3 regions of the Spongiibacter tropicus DSM 19543 genome follow, and region 3 is predicted to be linked to each of the others. Evidence: predicted binding sites of a transcription regulator. Region 3 holds the regulator's gene; each other region holds the start of a gene.
What was found. The regulator LexA, encoded in region 3, represses DNA repair genes until DNA is damaged. The targets are predictions, from matches to a motif close to ACTGTNTNTANANACAGT.
Positions count from the first base shown of each region.

Region 1 (7,989 bases), on a different contig from region 3:
CTTGCAGAGTTGGATACCAAGGCACTGGAGATTGAGCGGGGTGAGCTGCGCGCAGCCCGCCGTGAGGTTCAGGCACGCATTGAGCAGTTGCGACTGGATCAGGAGCGTTTCAATGCACTGGCGGAAAAAGGTTATGTATCTCAGGGGCAGCTTGATGAGCTGGACAGCCGCCTTAGGGCAACTCGGGAACAGTTAACACAAGTCGCAGAGCAACTTCGTGGTGTTGAGTTGCGCCTTCAGAAATCCACCTTAACCGCGCCCTTTGCCGGTGAAATTGCCTCACTCAATATAGAGGAAGGGGTGGTTGTCGCGGTTGGCCGAACGGTTTTGCAACTGGTTGAAACGGGGAATAACGAGGCGGTATTCGGTGTTTCCGACCAACTGGGCCGCGATCTGCTGCCTGGAGAGGGGATGGAGATTGCCCGCGGTGATCAGCGCTGGTCCGTCACTATTATTTCGGTGTCGCGAAATCTGGACTGGCGGACGCAGACTCGAACAGTGCGAGTGCAGCTTCCCAAAGAGGCGCCCTTCGTAGATGGAGAAACCGTGCATTTGCTGTTGCATGAAGTTCGGCAGAAGCCTGGGTTCTGGTTGCCTATGACGGCGATGGTGGGCGATGTGCGGGGAACGTGGGCGGTCTACCAGATTGCAGAGGGTGAGGACGGGGTGCATCTGCGCAAGCGTTCAGTGCAGCCGCTCTATCAATTCCGTGGCAACGTTTATGTGCAGGGTGAGTTGCAAGACGGAGACCGGGTGGTGACCGACGGTACCCACCGTCTGGTGCCGGGTGAAGCGGTAACAATTGCCAAGCAGGACACGCCTAATGCTGAATAATCCGCGTTTTATCGCCTTGGGTATCGCGCTGATTATTGTGGCGGGACTGGCGGCAGTGGCGAGCTTGCCTCGTTTGGAAGATCCTCGATTTGGTAATCGGCATGGCATTGTCTTGTCCCAGATGCCCGGTGCCAGTGCTGAGCGTGTAGAGACGCTGGTCATCGAACCACTGGAAACCGCACTGCGCGCAATTCCTGAAATTGATCACATTGATTCGACGGCCAAGTCTGGTGTTGCGGCGATCAGTATTGCGTTTGTCGATGAGGTAAAGCCCGCAGATACGGATCGTCTGTGGTCTGAAGTGCGCGATAAACTGGGTGAGGCCGCGAAATCATTGCCTGCCGATGCTTCGCCGCCGCAACTGGATCATGAACGAGATTACGCTTTCACCTGGTTGGCCGCCTTGCGTTGGCAGGGCGAGGGTGAAGCCGATTTGCTCAGAGTGGGGCGCTACGCTGAAGAACTCGCCAGCCGCTTGCGTAATCTGCATGGCACCGACATTGTTAAACTGCGTGGCGCGCCTCAGGAAGAAGTGCAGGTGCGTGTTGATGTCATCAAGGCCGGTGCTGTGGGGCTGGACGTGCCCGCTGTGGCGGGGTTGTTGCGCAACAGCGATGCCAAGACCGCAGCAGGTGAGCTGATCGGTGCACAGCAGCGCCTGCCGATGGAATTCAGTGGCGGCTTTGACCAGCTTGAGCGGATCCGACGTACACCCTTGCTGACGCAGGAACATGGCGGTTCACTGCAGTTGCAGGATATTGCCCGGGTCTATCGCGGTGAGCCGGTCTCGCAGAAGGATATTGCCGAAGTGCATGGCGAGCGGGCGATTGTTATCGCCGTTCGTATGCTCCCGACGATGCGGGGCGATCAATGGACCGCATCACTGCGCAAAGCTGTTGCCGAGTTCGGCGAGACGCTGCCTGACGAGGTGGTGATTGAAGAGCTGTTTTCCCAGGAGCGCTATACGACGGCGCGTTTGAATGAGTTGTTGGGCAATATCGCGCTGGGCTTCTTCTTTATCTTCGTAATTTTGCTGTTCACCTTAGGCTGGCGATCGGCGTTCATCGTCGCACTGTCGTTACCACTGACGATGCTATACGCGCTGTCATGCATGTTCTTTACCGGGTTGCCCATCCACCAGATGTCGGTGACCGGGCTGATTGTCGCGCTGGGGATTATGGTCGATAACGCCATCGTGGTGGCTGATATGGTTAGGCGCTACAGGGAAGAGGGCTATTCCCCGGTGGCGGCTTCAACCAAGGCTTTCAAACATTTGTGGGTGCCTTTGCTGGGCTCGACCCTGACAACGGTACTGACTTTTATGCCGGTTGCCTTGATGCCCGGTGCTTCCGGTGAGTTTGTAGGTCCCCTGGCCAATTCGGTGATCTTTGCGCTGTTCGGCAGCTGGTTGATTTCATTGTTTATCATTGCTCCCGTGGCAGGCAGGCTGCTGGCGGCAGAGCATCGTCCCGGTATATCTGCGGGATCACTGGATCGCAGCTTCAGGAAATTTCTCAGTCGCTGTCTGGCAATGCCGCGCCGGGCCGCTTTGCTTTGCTGTACCTTGCCGCTGGCAGGGTTCATGCTGGCCCAGCAGTTGCCGGAGCAATTCTTTCCTCCGTCTGATCGCGACATGATCGATATAGAGGTGTACCTGCCTGCGGGCTCCAGCATTGCGGCAACGCGTCGTGCAGCGGAGCGCATGAGCGAAGTTATTGAAGCGCATGAAGAAGTTGAAGAACTGCACTGGTTTATTGGTCGCAGCGCGCCCTCGTTTTATTACAATCTCTTGGATAACCGCGATGGCACGCCCCATTATGCCCAGGCGATGACGCGTGTGAGCGATCCGGCGGCAGCAAACCGACTGGTCGGGCAACTGCAGCGGGAGCTGGATAATGCTTTCCCCGAGTATCAGCCGATTATTCGTCGTCTGGGGCAGGGGCCGCCGACGGTTGCCCCGGTTGAGCTGCGCTTATACGGCGCCGATCTGGAGCAGCTTCGCCGCCTGGGTGACGAGCTTCGCGCTATTGCGTTGAAGACCGAGAGTGTTGTCCACGTGCGCAACTCGCTTGGGGAACGAGTGCCCAAACTGTGGCTGGATGTGGAAGAGAGCGAGGCTCAGCGTAGCCAGGTAGGCTTGAGAGACTTATCCTCACTGCTGGCTGCCAGCGTCGACGGTATTGTCAGTAGCAGCTTGCTGGATGGCAGTGAACAGTTGCCTGTGAGGGTTTCCGGTGATGGCGTTCAGGAAACCAGCGTTGACCGTTTCCTGTCTTTCCCACTGATATTGCCGACCGGCGCCAGGCCGCTGTCGGCGATTGCGGATGTGCGGCTGGAGTCGGCGCAGGCACAGATTACTCGTCGCGATGGGCGGCGGGTGAACAAGGTAGAAATATATATCCGCGATGGCGTATTGCCGGCCAAGGTATTGGCCGCTGTTCGCAGCGCATTGGATGCTGAAAACTTTGCTGTCCCTGCCGGTTATGAACTGGAGGTTGGTGGTGAAGCGGAGAGCCGCAATAGCGCGGTGGGCAAGCTGCTCAGCAGTGTGGGCATTATTGTAGTGCTGCTAGTCGTTACGGTAGTCATGGCCTTTGACTCATTCCGCCTGTCGGCGCTGGTCTTTATCGTCGCGATTCAATCTGCCGGGCTGGGTATGCTCAGCCTCTGGTTAGGTTCATATCCCTTCGGCTTCACGGCCATTATCGGTCTGATGGGCTTGATGGGGCTCGCAGTAAATGCGGCGATTGTCATTTTGACAGAGTTGAAAGCCTCGCCATTGGCGATGGCGGGAAATCGCAATGAGATTGTGAATACCGTTGCGGCCTGTACCCGCCACATCAGCTCGACAACCATTACCACGGTGGCTGGCCTGGTGCCGTTGCTGATTGCCGAGGGGACGTTCTGGCCACCGTTTGCTGTGGTGTTGGCAGGGGGGACGGTGCTGGCTACGATTCTGTCGCTGGTGTTTGTGCCGTCAGCATTTCTAGTGCTGCGTCGCCCCTACCTGATGAAATACTTCCCGCACCTTGCTGATCGCGAAGAGCAGGGCAGTCAGCGTTCATAGGGGTACGGAGCGAAGTGAAATGCCCCGCTGGAAGCGGGGCATTACGATTCAGGCAAGTTTGCGTACGGTATCGCTGGTCACGGCGCTATTGATGTCGTCCAGTGCTTCAACTTTCCCCTTGCAGGCTTGCATCAGCAGCTCTTTGTTACGAGATAGAAGAATACCGAAATCTTCGGCCTGAGCGTCGTCTATGCCGGAAATCTCCCGCTGCAACAAGGCAGTAAATTGCTCTGCCAGCTCCAGCATCTTATCGTGGGCATCTGCTTCTTTCTTACTGTCGAACATCGTGTTGTCCCGGTCACACATCCACTTGGCTATAACCGCCATGCTTCACCTCTGATTGCGTTTGAGATTTCAAAATACTGTATGTAAATACAGTATTTATTGCAAGGAGATTTTATCTGCGCAAGCCTGTCAGGCATAAAAAAAGCCGCCCGAAGGCGGCTTCTCTGCGACAGATCGCAAATCGCTTAAGCAGAAACCTCGGTGATTTCCACTGCGGCGATGCGAGCGCCTTCTTCGGCACCTTTCTGGAAGGACTCGATCTGATCGAAGTTCATGTAGCGGTAAACTTCCGCGGACATGCTGTTCAGATCTTTGGCGTATTCCATGTACTCGGCAGGCGTCGGCAACTTACCAACGATGGCACCAACGGCGGCCAGCTCGGCAGAGGTCAGGTAGACGTTTGCGCCGGTACCCAGACGGTTGGGGAAGTTGCGCGTGGAGGTCGACAGCACGGTTGCACCGTCGGCGACACGCGCCTGGTTACCCATACACAGCGAGCAGCCTGGCATTTCCATGCGTGCACCGGCTGCACCGAAGATGTTGTAGTAACCTTCTTCCATCAGCGTGTGCTGGTCCATTTTCGTCGGCGGTGACAGCCACAGACGGGTCGACAGGTTGCCTTTATGCGCATCCAGCAGTTTGCCGGCCGCACGGAAGTGACCGATGTTGGTCATGCAGCTACCGATGAACACTTCGTCAACCTTGTCGCCAGCCACTTCTGACAGCAGTTTGGCGTCGTCGGGATCGTTCGGGCAGCAGACCACAGGCTCGTTCAACTGGTCGAGGTCGATTTCGATAACCGCTGCGTATTCCGCGTCGGCGTCGGCCTGCAACAGGCTCGGATTGGCCAGCCACTCTTCCATCTTCTTGGCGCGACGCTCGAGAGTACGCGGATCGCCATAGCCTTCGCTGACCATCCAGCGCAGCAGGGTGATGTTGGAGCGCAGGTATTCAGAGATTTCCTCAACACCTTGCTTGATGGTACAGCCTGCCGCAGAGCGCTCAGCAGAAGCATCTGAGAGTTCAAAGGCCTGCTCAACGGTCAGACCTTCCAAGCCTTCGATTTCGAGAATACGGCCAGAGAAGATGTTCTTCTTACCTTTCTTCTCAACAGTCAGATGACCGTCTTGGATCGCCTGGTAGGGGATGGCATGAACCAGATCGCGCAGGGTGATACCGGGCTGCATTTTGCCTTTGAAACGAACCAGAACAGATTCGGGCATATCCAGTGGCATGACGCCGGTCGCTGCTGCGAACGCAACCAGACCGGAACCCGCGGGGAAAGAAATACCCATCGGGAAGCGGGTGTGCGAGTCACCACCAGTACCTACGGTGTCGGGCAGCAGCATGCGGTTCAGCCAGCTGTGGATGATGCCGTCACCGGGACGCAGAGATACACCGCCACGAGTCATGATGAAATCGGGCAGGGTGTGCTGGGTGTCGATATCCACGGGCTTGGGGTATGCGGCTGTGTGGCAGAACGACTGCATGGTTAGGTCGGCAGAGAAGCCGAGGCAGGCCAGGTCTTTCAGTTCGTCGCGAGTCATCGGACCAGTGGTGTCCTGAGAACCCACGGTGGTCATTTTCGGCTCACAGTAGGTGCCGGGGCGAACGCCTTGGCCTTCAGGCAGACCACAGGCGCGGCCAACCATTTTCTGTGCCAAGGTGAAGCCTTTGCCGGTGTCTTCCGGTTGCGCCGGTACTCGGAACAAGTCAGAGGTGGGCAGACCCAGAGATTCGCGGGCCTTGGCAGTCAGGCCTCGGCCGATAATCAGGTTGATACGGCCGCCAGCGCGTACTTCGTCCAGCAGTACATCGGACTTCAGCTCGAAAGTGCTGACGGTTTCGCCGGTTTCAACATTTTTGATTACGCCGTCGTAGGGACGGATTTCGATCACGTCGCCCATATTCAGCTGTTCTACATCGGCTTCGAAAACCAGTGCACCTGCGTCTTCCATGGTGTTGTAGAAGATCGGTGCAACTTTACCGCCGATACAAACACCGCCGCCGCGCTTGTTGGGCACGCCGGGGATATCATCGCCGAAGAACCACAGCACAGAGTTAGTGGCAGATTTACGTGAAGAGCCCGTGCCCACAACGTCGCCAACCATTGCGATGGGGTGGCCTTTTTTCTGCAGTTCTTCAATTTGCTTGAGGGGGCCGATTTGACCGGGTTGGTCAGGCGTCAGGCCGTCGCGCTCCATTTTGTACATTGCCAGCGCGTGCAGCGGAATGTCGGGACGCGACCAGGCATCGGGAGCGGGAGACAGGTCATCGGTATTGGTTTCACCGGTAACTTTGAAGACCGTTTTAACAATGCTTTCCGGCACGTCGTCACGCTTGGTGAACCACTCGCCGTCGGCCCAGCTTTGCATGACCGCTTTAGCGTGCTCGTTGCCCGCTTTGGCTTTTTCTTCCACATCGTGGAAAGCATCGAACATCAGCAGGGTGTGCTTGAGCTCTTCGGCGGCCAGAGGAGCCAGAGCCGCGTCGTCGAGCAGATCGACCAGCGTTGCGATGTTGTAACCACCGTGCATATTGCCCAGCAGTTTAACGGCTTCTTCCTTGGAAATAAGAGGGCTGCTTGCTTCGCCTTTAACAAGGGCAGACAGGAAGCCTGCTTTTACATAGGCGGCTTCGTCAACACCCGGTGGTACGCGGTTGGAAATCAGGTCGAGCAGCGTGGCTTCCTCACCGGCGGGTGGGTTTTTCAGCAGTTCAACCAAACCGGCGACCTGCTCAGCGTTCAGGGGCTTGGGGACAATACCCTGCGCTGCGCGCTCCTCAACATGCTTGCGATAGGCTTCTAGCACAATTAACTCCTCTCTTCAGTTTCGGTACCCGTAGTCCGGGATCGCCGGAGGCCGGGGCTATCGATGCCCGTCATCGATGCGAAATGGGGTGGCAAGTATACTTAAAAACCCTACTCAGGTTAAGGTTTGCCGGAACGCTCGAAGGGCTTGTCTGAGGCGGTGGTCTCACTTACCCTTTGCGGCTGCGGTAAATCCCACTGGAGTGTCTTTTGTCTGATCTGCTTGGCCGTGTGGCAACCCCCTGTATCGGCGTATGTTCGACGGGTATCGGCGATGATGTCTGCCGGGGCTGTAAGCGTTTTTGCCACGAGGTGATTAACTGGAACAGCTACAGTCAGGAGCAAAAGCGCAGTATCGATCAGCGCCTGGACCGTTTTCTGGTACAGGTAATGGAAGACAAATTGCACATTGTGAATGCCGAATTGCTGGCCTGGCAGTTGGATGTGCAGCGGGTGCGTTATCCCGCGCAGAAAGCGCCGCATATCTGGTTGTTTCAATTACTGCGGGCCGGGGCAGGGCAGATTCAGGAGCCGCGCCAATACGGCTTTCTGGTCGATGCGGCCTGGCAGGACCAAAGCCTGTTGCAGATCCGCGAGGCCATTGATCGTGAGTTTTACCTGCTCTCGCAAGCTCACTACGAGCGCTATATCGGGCGCTATATTCAAAAACAGGAAGGCTGAGCCCGTGCGTGGACACTGGTATACTCGCGCCCTCTTTTAATCTGTACTTCCCTCAGGCACCGGTGTTATGGCAATCGATATTTCCGAAGTTCTCGATTTTCTCCCCTGCGAAACGCCGCAAGCGTGGGTAGATGCCGCTCTAGAACACCCGGAAGAGCTGTTGATTGATCACGCCAACTGTGAAAAGAAGGCGGCGGGAACGGCCCTTAATCTGATGTTTCGCTACGTCGATAAGCTGGATTTGCTCAATAAAATGTCGCGGCTGGCCCGCGAGGAACTGCGGCATTTCGAGCAGGTACTGGCGATTATG
Region 1 is NZ_ATUS01000001.1:328,226-336,214, reverse strand. Features, by position in the region: gene G411_RS0101715 (efflux RND transporter periplasmic adaptor subunit) at 1-834, shown strand, start outside; gene G411_RS18950 (efflux RND transporter permease subunit) at 824-3,901, shown strand; gene G411_RS0101705 (YebG family protein) at 3,950-4,228, opposite strand; gene acnB (bifunctional aconitate hydratase 2/2-methylisocitrate dehydratase) at 4,372-6,999, opposite strand; gene G411_RS0101695 (DUF1289 domain-containing protein) at 7,209-7,679, shown strand; gene G411_RS0101690 (MiaE family protein) at 7,747-7,989, shown strand, end outside.
Region 1: a site for LexA is predicted at 4,263-4,280, ahead of G411_RS0101705 (YebG family protein). Genes of this name have one in related genera too.

Region 2 (7,989 bases), on a different contig from region 3:
GCTGACCCAGTTTGAGGCGGCCGGTCTGGTGGTGCGCCACAACTTCGAAGCCGGTCACTCGGTATTCGAGCTGGCGAAGGGCGAGCACCACGACCACATTGTTTGTATGGAAACGGGTGAGGTCATCGAGTTTTACGATGACATCATCGAAGAGCGTCAGCACAAGCTGGTGGAAGAGCGCGGCTACGAGCTGGTCGACCACAGCCTGGTTCTGTACGTTCGCCCCAAGAAGTAAGCTTTTTTCTGTGTCGGCAGTGATCGCTGCCGACACCGTGTCTCGATGCTGGCGCCTCGCTCAGTGGCGCGTCGCCAGCATTTCTCTCGCGTGAGCCAAGGTGTTTTCGGTAATCGCAATCCCGCCCAGCATCCGGGCAATTTCCTCAATTTTCTGGTCATCGCCCAGCGCGTGCAGCTCGGTACGCACGCTGTTCTTATCGCCGGTTTTCTGCACGAGAATATGCTGATCGCCCTGGCTGGCGACCTGTGCCTGATGAGTCACGCACAATACCTGGCTGCGTGAGCCGAGGTCGTGCAGCAACTGCCCGACAATTTCTGCGGTAGCGCCGCCAATGCCTACGTCCACCTCGTCGAAAACCACGGTGGGCACGGTGGCAACCTGCGCCGTCACTACCTGAATGGCCAGGCTGATACGCGACAGCTCGCCGCCGGAGGCGATTTTATGCAGCGGCCCCATGGCGGCATTGGGGTTGCTGCGGATCAGAATCTCAATATCTTCGTTGCCGTGGTTATGGGGCTGGTCGCTGTCGAGTGGGGTAATGGCAAACTCGATCTGGCAGTGTTTCATGGCCAGTTCGCTGAGTTTTGCCTCGATACTTTTCTTCATTTTTGCGGCCGCACTGCGCCGTTGCTTGCTGAGCTTTTCAGCTTTCTTGCGATAGTTCGCCAGGGCGGTGTCGCGCTCACTGCGCAGGGCGTCGAGTTTTTCGTCGGTGGCATCCAGCGTGTCGAGCTGCTCTTGCAGTGATTCCTGCAGTCCCGGCAGCTCTTCCGGTTGAATGCGGTGTTTGCGGGCGGTCTGATAGATGGCGTCGAGACGCTCTTCCACTTGCTGCAGGCGTTGTGGGTCCAGCTCGGTTTCGTCGGTAACGCGTTGCAGTTCGCTGGCGGCCTCCTCAATCTGGATGCGGGCGCTTTCCAACAGGGAAATGGCGGCTTCCTGTGACGGGTGGCCGTGCTGGCAGCCTGTCAGCGACGACAGGGCCTGTTGAAGAATGCCCATGGCATTCACTTCACCCTCTCGGCAGAGCGCGAGGCTGTGATGGTTGGTGGACAGGATCTGTTCGGCATTGGCGAGCTGTTTCTGCTCGATTTCCAGTTCTTCGACTTCTCCCGGCTGAATGGCCAGTCGGTCGAGCTCTTCCAGTTGGTAACGCAGCAGTTGTTCCTGAGCGCTCTGCTCGTCGAGCTGGCTTTCCAGTTGGGTGAGCCGCTTATTGAGTTTTTGATAGTGGCTGCAGTCGTCACTCAGTGCGCTGCAGAGTTCAGTGGCGCCGGCAAAGGCGTCCAGCAGTTCGCGCTGATACGGTTTTTTCAGCAGCGATTGATGGGCGTGCTGGCTGTGGATGTCGATGAGCAGTTCGCCCAGTTCGCGAACGTCCTGCACTGTGGCGGGCTGGCCGTTGATGTAGGCGCGCGAGCGACCCTCTTTGGTAATCACCCGGCGGAGTCGGCATTCATCGCCGGCCAGCAGTTCCCGTTCCTGCAGCCACTGGCGGGCGCGGGGAATCTGGCTGATGTCGAATTCGGCGTGAATGTCTGCCCGCTCTGCGCCCGCCCGCACCACGCCGCTATCGGTGCGATCGCCCAGTGTCAGCCCCAGCGCGTCGAGCATGATCGACTTGCCCGCGCCGGTTTCCCCGGTCAGTACGGTCATGCCCGGTTGTAACTCGACTTCCAGTGATTCGGTGATGGCGAAGTTGCTGATGCTCAAGTGAACCAGCATGGCGTGGCTCCCGTGGGTTGGGTGTTTGGGTTTTGATGTCTGGTTATTTATACAGTAGTTGGCTCGGGTGGCTCAATAGTTCTGGCGGGTGACGCGTGAAATTTTCTTCCTGCCCTTGAAAATGCGGCGGTCGGCCCCATTGTCGAGCCAGCTCGATCCCGCGGGGTCGCACACTATTACAGGCGGCAGGGCCGCAGATTTGAAAGACAGGAGGCTGCGAACGTGGCGGAAGAACAGGATAAGGCTCAGGTATCGGAAGAAGAGCTTCAGGAGCAGGTGACTGATAGCGGTGCAGAGGCCGAGGCCGGGGATGATCTGCAGGCGCAACTGGACGCGGCTCGTCAGGAGGCGGCCGATGCCAAAGAGCAGGCCCTGCGCGCTGCGGCCGAAGCGCAGAATGTGCGCCGTCGCGCCGAGAAAGACGCCGAGAACGCGCGCAAGTTTGCGCTGGAGAAGTTCGCTGGCGACATGCTGGGTGTGGCCGATAACCTCGAGCGTGCACTGGCTGCCGCCGATGTGGAAAACGAAACGCTGAAGCCGCTCGTTGAAGGCGTGGAGCTGACGCGCAAAGCCTTGCAGGACGCGCTGGCGCGTCACAATGTTGAGGCGATTGATCCGACTGGGCAGCCCTTTGATCCCGAGTTTCACGAGGCGATGGCCATGGTGCCCAATCCCAGTGTTGAACCCAACACGGTGATTGATGTGATGCAGAAAGGCTACACCCTGAACGGCCGACTGTTGCGCGCCGCGATGGTGGTGGTCGCCAAGGGCGAATAAGCCACGTAAATATTTGCATAAATGCACGCCGTGCCCTTGAAAAGTCGTGAAAAGGGCCAATATCTACGGCAAGAACACAGTTTTGGGGCGAAGCGCCCCGCGCAGTAAACAGCGAATGCGGAGTAACAATTATGGGCAAGATTATCGGTATTGACCTGGGGACCACCAACTCCTGCGTTGCCGTCATGGATGGCGACAAGGTCAAGGTTATTGAAAACGCGGAAGGTGCGCGCACCACGCCGTCTATCGTCGCCTACACCGACGACAATGAGATTCTGGTTGGTCAGAGCGCCAAGCGTCAGGCGGTGACCAACCCCAACAACACCCTGTATGCGGTGAAGCGCCTGATTGGCCGCCGTTTTGAGGATGATGTTGTACAGAAAGACATCAAAATGGTGCCTTACACCATCAGCAAAGCCGACAACGGCGATGCCTGGGTGGAAGTTAAAGGCGAGAAGCTGGCGCCCCCGCAGATTTCTGCGGAAGTGCTGAAGAAAATGAAGAAGACGGCTGAAGACTATCTGGGTGAGAAAATCACCGAGGCGGTTATCACTGTACCGGCTTACTTCAACGACTCTCAGCGTCAGGCCACCAAAGACGCGGGCCGCATTGCCGGTCTGGAAGTAAAGCGGATTATCAACGAGCCAACGGCGGCTGCACTGGCCTACGGTATGGACAAGGCCAAGGGCGATCGCACCGTGGCCGTATACGACCTGGGTGGTGGTACCTTCGATATCTCCATCATTGAGATTGCCGAGGTGGATGGCGAGCACCAGTTTGAAGTGCTGGCGACCAACGGCGACACCTTCCTGGGTGGTGAAGATTTTGACCTGCGCCTGATCGACTACCTGGCGGAAGAGTTCAAGAAAGAAAATGGCATCGACCTGAAAGGCGATTCGCTGGCGGTTCAGCGCCTGAAAGAGGCGGCGGAGAAGGCCAAGATCGAGCTGTCTTCCAGTCAGCAGACTGAGGTGAACCTGCCTTACATCACGGCAGATGCGACCGGTCCCAAACACTTGGTGGTGAAGTTGAGTCGCGCCAAGCTGGAGTCGCTGGTTGAAGATCTGGTTAAGCGTTCGCTGGAGCCGATGAAGACGGCGCTGGACGACGCGGGTCTGAGCACCAGTGAAGTCGATGAAGTGATTCTGGTCGGCGGTCAGACTCGTATGCCGCTGGTTCAGACCAAGGTGACGGAATTCTTCGGTAAAGAGCCGCGCAAAGATGTGAACCCCGATGAGGCGGTTGCCATGGGTGCGGCTCTGCAAGGTGCGGTACTGTCTGGTGACGTGAAAGACGTATTGCTGCTGGACGTTACCCCGCTGACGCTGGGTATCGAAACGATGGGCGGCGTAGCGACGCCGCTGATTGAGAAGAACACCACGATTCCGACCAAGAAGTCGCAGGTGTTCTCAACGGCTGAAGATAACCAGACGGCGGTGACCATCCACGTGGTTCAGGGTGAGCGCAAGCAGGCGGCGGCGAACAAGTCGCTGGGCCGTTTCGATCTGGCCGATATTCCGCCCGCGCCGCGTGGTCTGCCGCAAATCGAAGTGACCTTCGATATCGACGCCAACGGTATTCTGAATGTATCGGCGAAAGACAAGGCGACCGGCAAAGAGCAGTCGATCCGCATCACCGCTTCCAGCGGTCTGAATGAGGACGAGATCGAGCAAATGGTGCGCGACGCCGAAGCCAACGCTGAAGCGGACAAGAAGTTCGAAGCGCTGGTTACCGCTCGCAATACTGCTGAAGGTCTGGCCAATGCGACGCGCAAGACGCTCGAAGAAGCTGGCGACAAAGCCAGTGATGAAGAGAAGTCTGCCATTGAGGCGGCGCTGAGCAAGGTTGATGAGGTCATTAAAGGTGACGACGTCGACGCTATTGAGGCGGCGACCAAGGAACTGACCGAGGCCTCTGGCAGCCTGGCACAGAAAATGTACGCTGAGCAGGCGGCGCAGGCTGAAGCAGCCGGTGGCGCTGAGCAGGCTGAGGCCGGCAATGCGGCAGACGATGTGGTCGACGCCGAGTTTGAGGAAGTGAAGGACGACGACAAGAAGTAAAACTGCGCGGGGCGATGCCCCGCCGGGTTTGCCGCGAACGGGAGACGGAGGACGCTGAAAGCAGCAGGTTTGCGCGGCGTTTCGCCAACTCCCGTTTCGCGTGTCTTGTCGGTGAAATTTTAATCTGGCGGCGGGCTGCGTGTGAGCGCTGTCCCCGCCGCAGATAAAGCGTGAAACGAAACGATGTCAAAACGCGATTACTACGAAATTCTGGGCGTGGAGCGAAGCGCTGACGAAAAGGAAATTAAAAAGGCCTATCGTCGCATCGCCATGAAGAATCACCCGGACCGCAACCCGGATGACCCGAAAGCAGAGGATATCTTCAAGGAGGCCACCGAGGCCTACGAAGTGCTCTCCGATAAAGAAAAGCGCGCGGCTTATGATCGCTTTGGTCACGAAGGTGTTGGCGCGGGCGCCGGCGGTTTTGGTGGCGGCGGTGGTGCCGGATTTAGCGATATTTTCGGCGACGTCTTTGGTGATATTTTCGGTGGCGGCGGTGGTCGTCAGCGTGGCCCACAGCGCGGTGCGGATTTGCGCTACACCTTGGAAGTGGATCTGGAGCAGGCGGTGCGCGGCACTACTGCGAAAATCCGCATTCCTACTTTGGTTGCCTGTAAGACCTGTGACGGCAGTGGTGCCAAGAAAGGGTCTACGCCGCTGACTTGTGGCGCCTGTAATGGTGTCGGGCAGGTGCGGATGCAGCAGGGCTTCTTTGCTGTGCAGCAAACCTGTCCAAACTGTCGCGGTACCGGCACCATTATTTCTGACCCCTGTTCTGACTGTCATGGTCAGGGCCGGGTGGAAGAGACCAAGACGCTGTCGGTGAAAGTGCCAGCCGGTGTGGATACTGGTGACCGCATTCGCCTCAGTGGCGAGGGCGAGGCCAGTCCTGACGGTGGTCCGGCAGGGGATCTCTATGTGCAGATCGCGGTGCGTCCGCACCCGATCTTCAAGCGCGATGGCAAACACCTGCACTGCGAAGTGCCGATCGGCTTTGCGGATGCGGCATTGGGTGGTGAGCTGGATGTGCCGACGCTCGATGGTCGTGTGAAGCTGAAGATTCCCGCCGAAACCCAAACTGGCAAGTCTTTCCGCCTGCGCGGTAAGGGCATCACGCCGGTGCGTGGTGGCAGTACCGGCGATCTGATCTGCAAGGTTGTGGTGGAAACACCTGTGTCGCTGAACAAGCGTCAAAAAGAGTTGCTGCAGGAATTCCATGCGAGCCTGGAAGGTGATGACAAACAGTCGCCGCGCAAGAAAAGCTGGTTCGATGGCGTGAAAGATTTCATCGACGATATGAAGCTCTGAGGCGGGAGGGGCTTGCCCCTCTCGACTTGCCCTGCATTTTTCTCCATCCTGAAAGCCTTTGATTCAGCTCGGGCACCCGTTTTATGGATAAAACCCTCAACCGTTTTGTCGCGGAGCGTCTTTGGGCGCCGGAAGTGGCGGCCTACAGTTTTTGGCGAAAGCGGCTGATCTACCTGCTGCGCTACCTGTATGTGGTGCTGGATGATCTTGCCAAAGGTGAGCTGACGCTGCGCGCCATGAGTCTGGTATACACCACGCTATTGTCGATGGTGCCGCTATTGGCGGTGAGCTTCTCGGTGCTGAAAGCCTTTGGTATGCACAACAAGCAGCTCGAGCCCATCATGCTGCAATTTCTGGCGCCGATGGGCGACAAGGGTGTTGAGATTACCGAGAAGATCATCGGTTTTATCGACAACGTCAAAATCGGCGTGCTCGGCACCTTCGGTATTGCCCTGCTGTTTTATACGGCCATCTCGCTGATCCAGAAGATTGAGGCAACCTTCAACCATATCTGGCGCCTGGAGCAGCACCGCAGCATCGGGCGGCGTGTGGCCGACTATGGCAGTGTGATGCTGATCGGGCCGCTGTTGGTGTTTTCGGCCATCGGTCTGTCGGCCAGTGTGCTCAGTGGTGGCGCTGTTCAGCAGGTAAGTGAGCAGCTGCCGCCGATAGCCATACTGGTGTCGTTTTTGACCGCGGCGGCGCCCTATCTGATGATCATCTGCGCCTTTACCTTCTTTTATATGTTTATCCCCAATACGCGGGTCACCCTGCGGGCGGGCTTGGTGGCGGGTGTCGTTTCGGGCGTGCTGTTCCAGAGTCTGGGCTGGGGCTTTGGCAGCGTGGTGGTCTCCGCCAGTGACAGTGGTACCTATGCGATCTACTCGGGCTTTGCGATTCTGATTCTGTTCATGATGTGGGTCTATATAAGCTGGCTGATCCTGCTGGTGGGCAGCAGTGTTGCTTTTTATGTGCAACATCCGGAATATGTCGTCCCCTCGCGGCGCAGTGGCGATATGAGTATTCGTCAGCAGGAGGATCTCGCTCTCGGCATTATGACGGTGCTGGCGCAGCGCTATTACGAAGGGCGTCGGCCGCTGAGTGCGTCGGAGTTCGTGGCGCGCCTGCGTGTGCAGATTCAGGGTGTGACCCGCGTTTTGCGCGCCCTGCGCACGGCGGGCTTGATCACCGAGAACAGTGAAGATCCACCGAGATACCTGCCCAATGCGCCGCTGGAAAAAGTCACCGTGCGCGAGGTGCTGGAGGCGGTGCGCAAAGAGGGGGGTGACGGCATTATTCGTGTGCGCCCGCGCAGCGAGCCCGGTGCCGTGGCGGAGGTGCGCAAATCGATAGATCAGGCAGTGAATGATGCGCTTGCCGAGATGAGTGTTAAAGACATGGCGAGGGTGACGGTTGAAGAGCCGGAGCGGGCGCCGCATGCAGATAAAGTGGAACAGACATGAGTGTAAAAATTGCGGTAACCGGCGCGGCTGGCCGAATGGGCAAAACCCTGATCGAGGCAATTTCGCTGGCAGAGGGTTGTGAGCTGGCGGCGGCGATTGAACGGCCTGAGAGCAGCCTTATCGGTGCCGATGCCGGCGAGCTGGCAGGTATTGGTGCCTGTGGCGTATCGGTGGTTGGAGATATTAATGAGGTATTGGCCAGCTTTGATGTGCTGATCGATTTCACCGCGCCGCTGGCGACGCTGGCGAATGCCAAGGCTTGTGCCAGCGCAGGTAAGGGGATGGTGATTGGTACTACTGGCTTTGATGCCACCCAAAAAGCTGAGCTGGATACGGCGATTGCGTCCATTGCGGTCTGTCAGGCCTCTAACTTCAGCACCGGTGTGAATCTGTGCTTCAAGCTGTTGGATATGGCCGC
Region 2 is NZ_ATUS01000001.1:1,561,842-1,569,830, reverse strand. Features, by position in the region: gene fur (ferric iron uptake transcriptional regulator) at 1-235, shown strand, start outside; gene recN (DNA repair protein RecN) at 296-1,963, opposite strand; gene grpE (nucleotide exchange factor GrpE) at 2,186-2,740, shown strand; gene dnaK (molecular chaperone DnaK) at 2,872-4,800, shown strand; gene dnaJ (molecular chaperone DnaJ) at 4,984-6,108, shown strand; gene G411_RS0107325 (YhjD/YihY/BrkB family envelope integrity protein) at 6,192-7,571, shown strand; gene dapB (4-hydroxy-tetrahydrodipicolinate reductase) at 7,568-7,989, shown strand, end outside.
Region 2: a site for LexA is predicted at 2,002-2,019, ahead of recN (DNA repair protein RecN). Genes of this name have one in related genera too.

Region 3 (7,989 bases):
CCATGTTCTGGATCATCGCTTCGCTGGTTTTGGCATTCATGCTGGCCCCAATTCTCTGGATTGTGCCCAGCCCTCGGCAGCGCCGACAAATGCGTTTGCGCGAGCGTGCTCGGGAATTGGGCATTACCGTACAAATCGCCACATTCCCGCAAACCCGGCGCCAGCGAGTGAGAAAGGAAGAGGAATATCAGGGCTTGGCTTACTGCATGGCCTTGCCCAAGGCGCGTGCAGCAGAACGTTGGCGATTCTGGCTGGATGCAGCCGCTCGGGAGGGCGAGGAATTTACACCACCTGCCGCCATAGCGGCTGCGATGCAGCGCGTGGCTGGTGAACTGCCGAATGATTGCCGGGTCGTGGAAGCCGGAGGGCGAATGCTGCGGGTCTGGTGGCGCGAAGCCAATGCCGAGGTAGCAACCGTTGAGGCATTGGCGGATTTGATGAACCGAATGATCGACGAGGATTTTGCCGATGAACAGTGAATCGACGCTGGCGCCAGGCCGCTATCGCCACTATAAAGGAGGGGAGTACCGGGTTTACGGTGTGGCCCGTCACAGTGAAACTGAAGAGCAGTTGGTTGTTTACCGCCCACTTTATGGCGATGGTGACTTGTGGGTCCGCCCATTGTCCATGTTTACGGAAGCCGTGGAAATTGCAGGCAATACGCAGCCTCGATTTGCGTTGCTGGAAGCGGAAACGGCGGACATTGGTCACAACATCTCCTGATTGGCAGCGGGCTCGGCCTTGACCCATAGGGGTTGAACACTTATATATGTCGCCTCGCACGCTGGCGCGTCACACATTCGCATTTCGCAGATTAAGGGAAACATGGGCAAATCACTGGTAATTGTGGAGTCACCGGCCAAGGCCAAAACGATCAATAAGTATCTGGGATCGGATTTTGTGGTGAAATCCAGCGTTGGCCATATCCGCGATCTGCCCACCAGCGGTAGCGGCAGCAGCTCGGTTGATCCCAAGGAGCGCGCGAAAGCGGCTGCCTTGACCCGTAAAATGTCACCGGAAGAGAAAGCGCAGCATAAAAAGAAGAAGGCGCGTGAACAGCTGGTTGCACGAATGGGCGTTGATCCCGAGCATGGCTGGGAGGCGCGCTATGAAATTCTGCCCGGCAAGGAAAAGGTGGTCAGCGAACTGAAGAAATTGGCTGAAAAGGCCGACACCATCTACCTCGCGACGGACCTTGACCGCGAAGGAGAGGCCATTGCCTGGCATTTGCGTGAAGCCATTGGTGGTGATCAGACTCGCTACAAGCGAGTGGTGTTTAACGAAATTACCAAAAAGGCGATTCAGGACGCCTTTTCTCAGCCTACCGAACTCGATATCAACCGTGTGAACGCCCAGCAGGCGCGCCGTTTCCTCGACCGGGTGGTCGGGTATATGGTCTCGCCACTGTTGTGGGCAAAAATCGCTCGAGGGCTGAGCGCGGGACGGGTGCAATCAGTGGCCGTTCGTCTGATTGTTGAGCGCGAGAAAGAGATTCGGGCCTTTGTTCCCGAGGAATACTGGCAAATTCACACTGATAACAGCGCCGAGGCCGGCAGTCTGCGCCTGGAGGTGAAGAAGCAGGGCGATAATGCCTTCCGTCCCGGCAATGAGCAAAGTGCCATGGCGGCGGTCGAGGCCTTGCAAAAAGCCGATTACGCGGTAACCGGGCGCGAAGATAAACCCACGCGCAGCAAACCGGGAGCTCCCTTCATTACCTCCACCTTGCAACAGGCCGCCAGTACCCGCCTGGGCTTTGGTGTGAAGAAAACCATGATGCTGGCGCAGCGGCTCTACGAAGCTGGCTACATCACTTACATGCGTACAGACTCGACAAATTTGAGCAACGATGCCGTTGCCGCTTGCCGGGACTATATCAGTGAGCATTTTTCCGATCGTTACCTGCCGGACCAACCGCAGCGCTACTCCAGTAAAGAGGGGGCTCAGGAAGCTCACGAGGCGATTCGTCCCTCAGACGTCAACGTCGAGCCCACTCAGCTCTCGGGCATGGAGCGGGACGCAGAGCGCTTGTATACCCTGATCTGGCGGCAGTTTGTGGCTTGTCAGATGGCGCCTGCGGAATTCACCAGTACGTCGATTATCGTTAAGGCGGGCGACTTTGAATTGCGTACCCGCGGGCGCGTCGTTCGATTTGACGGCTTTATGAAAGTGCAGCCTCCCGCGGCCAGTAAAAAGGAAGAAGATCAGGAGTTGCCCGATGTGAAGGTGGGTGACGCATTGCAGTTGGTCAAGGTTGACCCCAGCCAGCACTTCACCAAACCGGCACCGCGCTATACCGAAGCGGCCCTTGTCAAAGAGCTGGAAAAACGCGGTATAGGTCGTCCGTCAACCTATGCGGCGATTATTTCCACGATTCAGGATCGCGGTTACGTCAAGGTGGAAAACCGTCGCTTCTATGCAGAGAAGATGGGCGATATCGTCACCGACCGTCTCGTTGAAAGTTTCAGTAACCTCCTCGATTACAGTTTTACCGCACGCATGGAAGAGTCGCTGGACAGCGTCGCTTCCGGTGATCGTAACTGGAAAGCGCTGCTGGACGACTTTTACACGGCGTTCACGGAAAGCCTGGAAAAGGCCGGAGATGACGACGGTGGCATGCGCAGCAATCAGCCTACCGAAACAGATATCTCCTGTCCGAAGTGCGGTCGCAATATGCAAATTCGTACGGCGAGTACCGGCGTGTTTCTGGGCTGCTCGGGCTATTCACTGCCGCCAAAGGAGCGTTGCAAACAGACCATCAATCTCGTTCCTGGCGAGGAATTTGTGCGCATCGATGCGGATGACGACGAGGCGGAATCCCGCGTACTGCGCAGTATGCATCGTTGCAAGATCTGTAACACGGCAATGGAAAGCTACTTGATCGATGAGCAGCGCAAGCTGCACATCTGTGGCAACAACCCGGATTGCAGTGGCTACGAGGTCGAGCGCGGCACCTTCAAAGTGAAGGGCTATGACGGTCCGGTCATCGAGTGTGATAAATGCGGGGCCGATATGCAGCTGAAAACCGGCCGTTTCGGCAAGTATTTTGGCTGTACCAATGAGAACTGCAAGAATACCCGCAAATTGCTGCGCAATGGGGAGGCCGCGCCGCCGAAAATGGACCCTGTGTCCATGCCCGAATTGCGCTGTGAAAAAGTGGATGATCACTACGTGTTGCGCGATGGGGCGTCAGGGCTGTTCCTCGCCGCCAGCGGTTTCCCCAAGAATCGGGAGACCCGGGCGCCTCTGGTAAAAGAAATCCTCCCTCATCAGGCGGAAATTGACCCCAAATACAACTTCCTGTTCTCGGCGCCTGCTGAGGACGACGAAGGTCGCGATACGGTGATTCGCTACAGCCGTAAGACGAAAGAGCAGTACGTACAGTCAGAAGTTGAGGGAAAACCCAGCGGTTGGTCAGCCTTTTATGAAGGCGGGAAATGGGTGGCGAGAGTCAAAGCGAAAAAGACCAGCCGTAAGACATCAGACAAATAGGGCGGGACAGCATGTCGTCAGAAACCTACCGAGGGCAATGCAACCTCCATCTGTTTCTTGCCCGACAGTATTTGAACCAACTGACCGAGGGCAGTCGGGAAGAGTGGGGAGGGCATTTCCATCGGGCTTGTCTTGAATCCTGTCTCTGGCAACTGCGGCTGGCTTACGAGAGCCATTTAGCGGATTTGCTATTCCAGCAACCCCGGTTTCAGCAGGCGATTCCTATCGGTCGTTATTCGGCCCGCGTCCTCTCATCAGGTGAGCATCCGCCGGAAATAGCGGAACTGGCTGACAGGGAAAGCCATGACGCGCGACTCAAATGGGTATTGGAATACGCGTTTATCAATGCGCCCTCTGCGGTGCAGGCATCTTCCGGCGCACTTATTGCTTCTTCTCGCGGTGAGGATGACTCGCTGCAACGGAGCTGGGAGGCCCTGGAGTTCCTGAGTGATACCGTGAACCGGCATCGGGCGACGCTGCAGGAATACTGATTGGCCGGAGATAGGCTGCCTTTGTTACACTACCGGTCAACCCCGTTGTTCGGGCAAGATCGACTCAAGGGATATTCTGTGCTGTCTTATTTAGAACTGGTTGAATTGGCAAATGGCGATATTGTGCTGCAGCGCTCTGAGGGCGATGAGCAGCCGTTGGTGACCATTCGCTTTTCTGATGAGACCCGCAAGCAGATTCCGGGCTCATGCCTGGAGCTGGCCAGGGTTATGGTGCAGGCGGGGCTGGAAGCCGCGCAGATCATCAGCGATGACGTGGAAGATGATGTCGATGATGATGAAGACGCCATTGACGGCGTGTTGCCTCAATCTAAAACCGTGCATTGAGCACGGTTTCCTTTCTGTATACGTTCAATTAATCCTGTAAGTGGATTACCAGACATTCGGCCTGACCTGCCTTTGCAGCTTGGGTTAGCAGTTGTCGCTCGGCAGCTCCCAGTGAGCCTTTCAGTAACACCGCGACGGTGTGGCTCTTTCCGCGCTCAAGGGCACGAGCAGCGATATTGCAGAGGCTGCCTTCATTTACAACGACTTGCAGGATGCGCTGTCCTCGTTCAGGGCTGTTGGCGTCCAGTAGCGGTTTGACCGGCCGATCTGCAACCCAGCAAAGCCAGCGCGGATCGGTGCTCCCGCAGAGCTGGCCCAGCATGGCGGACAGCAGAGTGCGCGACAGTTGCGCCTGGCTGCTAAGGGTGATTTCCGTAATGTGCGCGTTGTCAGCCGGGTGCTGCTGATCAAAAAGAGGGCGTTGTTCAAAAGCCATGTTCAGTTTCCTCGACGCAATACGCCTACGCTCAGGCCTTCGATAGCAAAGTCCTGTTCACGCAGGTCAACTTCAATGGGGGCGTAGTCCGGGTTTTCCGCAATTAACAGCAAGCGGTGGTTACTTTTCTCTTTCTGCAGGCGCTTAACGGTAACTTCGTCACCGATTCTCGCGACAATAATCTGCCCGTTATGGGCAACGGGAGTGCGGTGAACGGCGAGGAGGTCGTTCTCGAAGATGCCCGCATTGATCATGCTGTCACCGCGAACACGAAGGAAATAGTCTGCAGCCGGGGTAAACAAATTTGGCGAGATGGCGCAGTGATCTTCGATGTGCTCCTCCGCGAGGATAGGGCTACCTGCTGCCACTTGACCCACAATGGGGATGCCGAGTTCTTCCGGAAGACGGATGCCACGAGAAGCGCCGGGAATGATTTCAATGGCGCCTTTTCTCGCCAGTGCCTTGAGATGTTCTTCCGCCGCATTGGGCGAGCGGAACCCCAGCTCCTTGGCAATATCTGCCCGCGTCGGAGGGTAGCCTGTGTCTTCAATATGGCTTTTGATAAGTTCGAGAACCTGAGCTTGTCTGGCAGTTAGCTTTTCCATAATCGCGGTCTGGTTATCTATACAGTAACTGTGAGTATATACAGTATTTTATCCAGTGCAAGCGCTGCCCTGTATTTTCTGAAGCGAGGGTATGGTGTGAAGAGGCCCGCCCCAGTAAAGCCGTGGGCGGGCAGAGGGGGGAGAGGGTTTCAGTAGTCGTCAAAAAGGCCGTTGACGACGTCAGTTTCTATTTCGTGTAAGGGGTTGCAGAGTTGTTCCGGTATTAAGCCGTCGCCCCAGTCGCGGTAGTCGTCGTCGCTGAGCTCAAAGGCATTACGCCAGTCCTCGGGTTCTTCGATACTCTGCAGGGCGAGCTGTCGCCAACTCTCCAGATCATATTCGCAAATCTCGCCATCAATCATTTGCACTTCGATGGTGTGTTCCCGGTCGTCGATCGCAACGACTTCAAACTGCTGGTCAGTTTCAAGGTCTTTGTACCAGCTGCCAACTTGAGGAGCTATGCTCGCCATAACGCTTGCCTCCTTTCTTCGACTTTTGCACCAAGCTATCACTTCCCCTTGGGGTGTCCAGTCGGTATTTGCGCGTCGATAACCGTGGTTTCTCCTTAGTGAATTATTGGATGCATGGCGAAATCCAAGCGCTTTCAGAGGGATGGCTACCTAAGTTAAACTGCTTTTCCCATTTTGACCGCGCTTTTTTAGTGCAGCCAGCTATAACGGACGCGGTCATAACAAATAATCTGTCTAGCGCGGAGGAACTGCGGTGCTGTCTCAGGACTGGCTAAAGGGTGTGGAGTTTTCTAATTACCCATGGCTTACAGAAGTCTTTATCGTCGTCTTGATCATGCTGACGGCCAACTTATTCGTCGGACGACTGCTCAATAAGCTGGCGGAGAAATTTGCCAGAACGCACAACCTCTGGGACGACGCCTTGTTGCTGGCGTCTCGCAAGCCACTAATTCTGATGATTTGGGTCGTTGGTGCCAGTCACGTACTGGAGATTATTGGCGAAAGTACGGATGCGGATATCTTTTCGGCGCTACAGCCCTTCCGCGCGGTAGCGGTAATGGCGATTCTTGGCTGGTTTTTGGTCAAGCTGGTTCGAGAGATAGAAACAGGGATTCTGTCGCGGGAATATGGCGACGACGATGAGCCCATCGACCAGACAACCGTCATGGCGCTCGGCAAGCTGGTGCGCAGCGCGGTGATTATCGTCGTAGTGCTGATGATTCTGCAGAACCTTGGCTACAGTATCTCCGGGGTGTTGGCCTTTGGGGGTATCGGCGGGATCGCGGTGGGCTTTGCCGCCAAGGATTTGCTGGCGAATTTCTTCGGTGGGTTGATGGTGTATCTCGATCGCCCGTTTTCTGTCGGAGACTGGATTCGGTCCCCCGACAAGAATATTGAGGGGACAGTGGAAAATATCGGCTGGCGGCAAACCCGCATACGGACCTTTGATCAGCGTCCGCTTTATGTGCCGAATGCCACCTTCACGCAGATTTCGGTTGAAAATCCCTCGCGCATGTTGAACCGCCGCATATATGAAACTATCGGTGTGCGCTATGACGATGCGAAGCATATTCCGGCGATTATCAGCAAGGTCCGGGAAATGCTGGCCAACCACCCCGAAATTGATACCCGCAAGACACTGATCGTCAATTTCAACAGCTTTAATGCGTCTTCACTCGATTTCTTTGTGTATACCTTCACAAAGACGACGCAGTGGGTGAAATACCATGAAATTAAGCAGGACATCCTGCTGAACATTCTCGAGATTGTTCATGAGCTGGGGGCCGATGTGGCTTACCCAACCAGTACTATCAAAATGGACCCGGTACAAATAGAGCGTGTTGCTCGCGATGGCAGCGAAGCAGGAGACATTGAGAATGCCTAAAACGATTGCGGTGATCGGTGGAACGGGCTTGTGCGATTGGCCCGGCGCGGAGTTGTTGGGTACCCGCGAGGTGGAGACTGCCTACGGTGCCCCGAGCGCGCCGATTCATCAGATGAGATACAAGGGCGCGGAATTTCTGTTTCTGCCCCGTCACGGTGTGGGGCACTCGCTGCCGCCGCACGCGATCAACTACCGGGCCAATATTCAAGCGCTGAAAGACGCCGGTGCGGGTGAGATTATTGCAGTGAACGCAGTGGGTGGCATCAGTGAGCGCTTTGTTGCGGGGGTAATTGCCTTGCCGGAGCAGATTAATGATTACACTTGGGGGCGCGAGCACACGTTCTACGATGGCCGGGATGGCAATGTCCAACACATCGATTTTAGTTACCCCTATTGCGAAGAGTTACGCCTGCGATTGTGTGCCGCAGCCCAGACGGCGGATATTGATGTCGAGCCCTATGGTACCTATGCGGTAACACAGGGGCCGCGCCTGGAAACGGCGGCGGAAATTCAACGCTTGGCGCGAGACGGCAATGATATGGTGGGGATGACAGCCATGCCTGAGGCTGCGCTTGCCAGAGAGGCCGGGCTGGATTATGCCTCGGTGTGTCTGGTGGTTAATCCGGGTGCCGGATTGAGCGACACCCTGATTACGATGGAAGATATTCAGGCCGTTATCGATACCGGCATGCTGCAGGTCAAATCACTGCTGGCTCAGTGTATCCTCAGCCACGGTTGAAGTTTGGGGCTTGCTGATCATGATCAGCAG
Region 3 is NZ_ATUS01000004.1:94,612-102,600, forward strand. Features, by position in the region: gene G411_RS0115280 (hypothetical protein) at 3-479, shown strand; gene G411_RS0115285 (DUF1653 domain-containing protein) at 469-723, shown strand; gene topA (type I DNA topoisomerase) at 826-3,489, shown strand; gene G411_RS0115295 (hypothetical protein) at 3,501-3,980, shown strand; gene G411_RS20785 (hypothetical protein) at 4,059-4,325, shown strand; gene G411_RS0115305 (hypothetical protein) at 4,354-4,761, opposite strand; gene lexA (transcriptional repressor LexA) at 4,764-5,366, opposite strand; gene G411_RS0115315 (DUF6763 family protein) at 5,516-5,836, opposite strand; gene G411_RS20790 (mechanosensitive ion channel family protein) at 6,171-7,220, shown strand; gene G411_RS0115325 (S-methyl-5'-thioinosine phosphorylase) at 7,213-7,959, shown strand; gene G411_RS0115330 (CsiV family protein) at 7,924-7,989, opposite strand, start outside.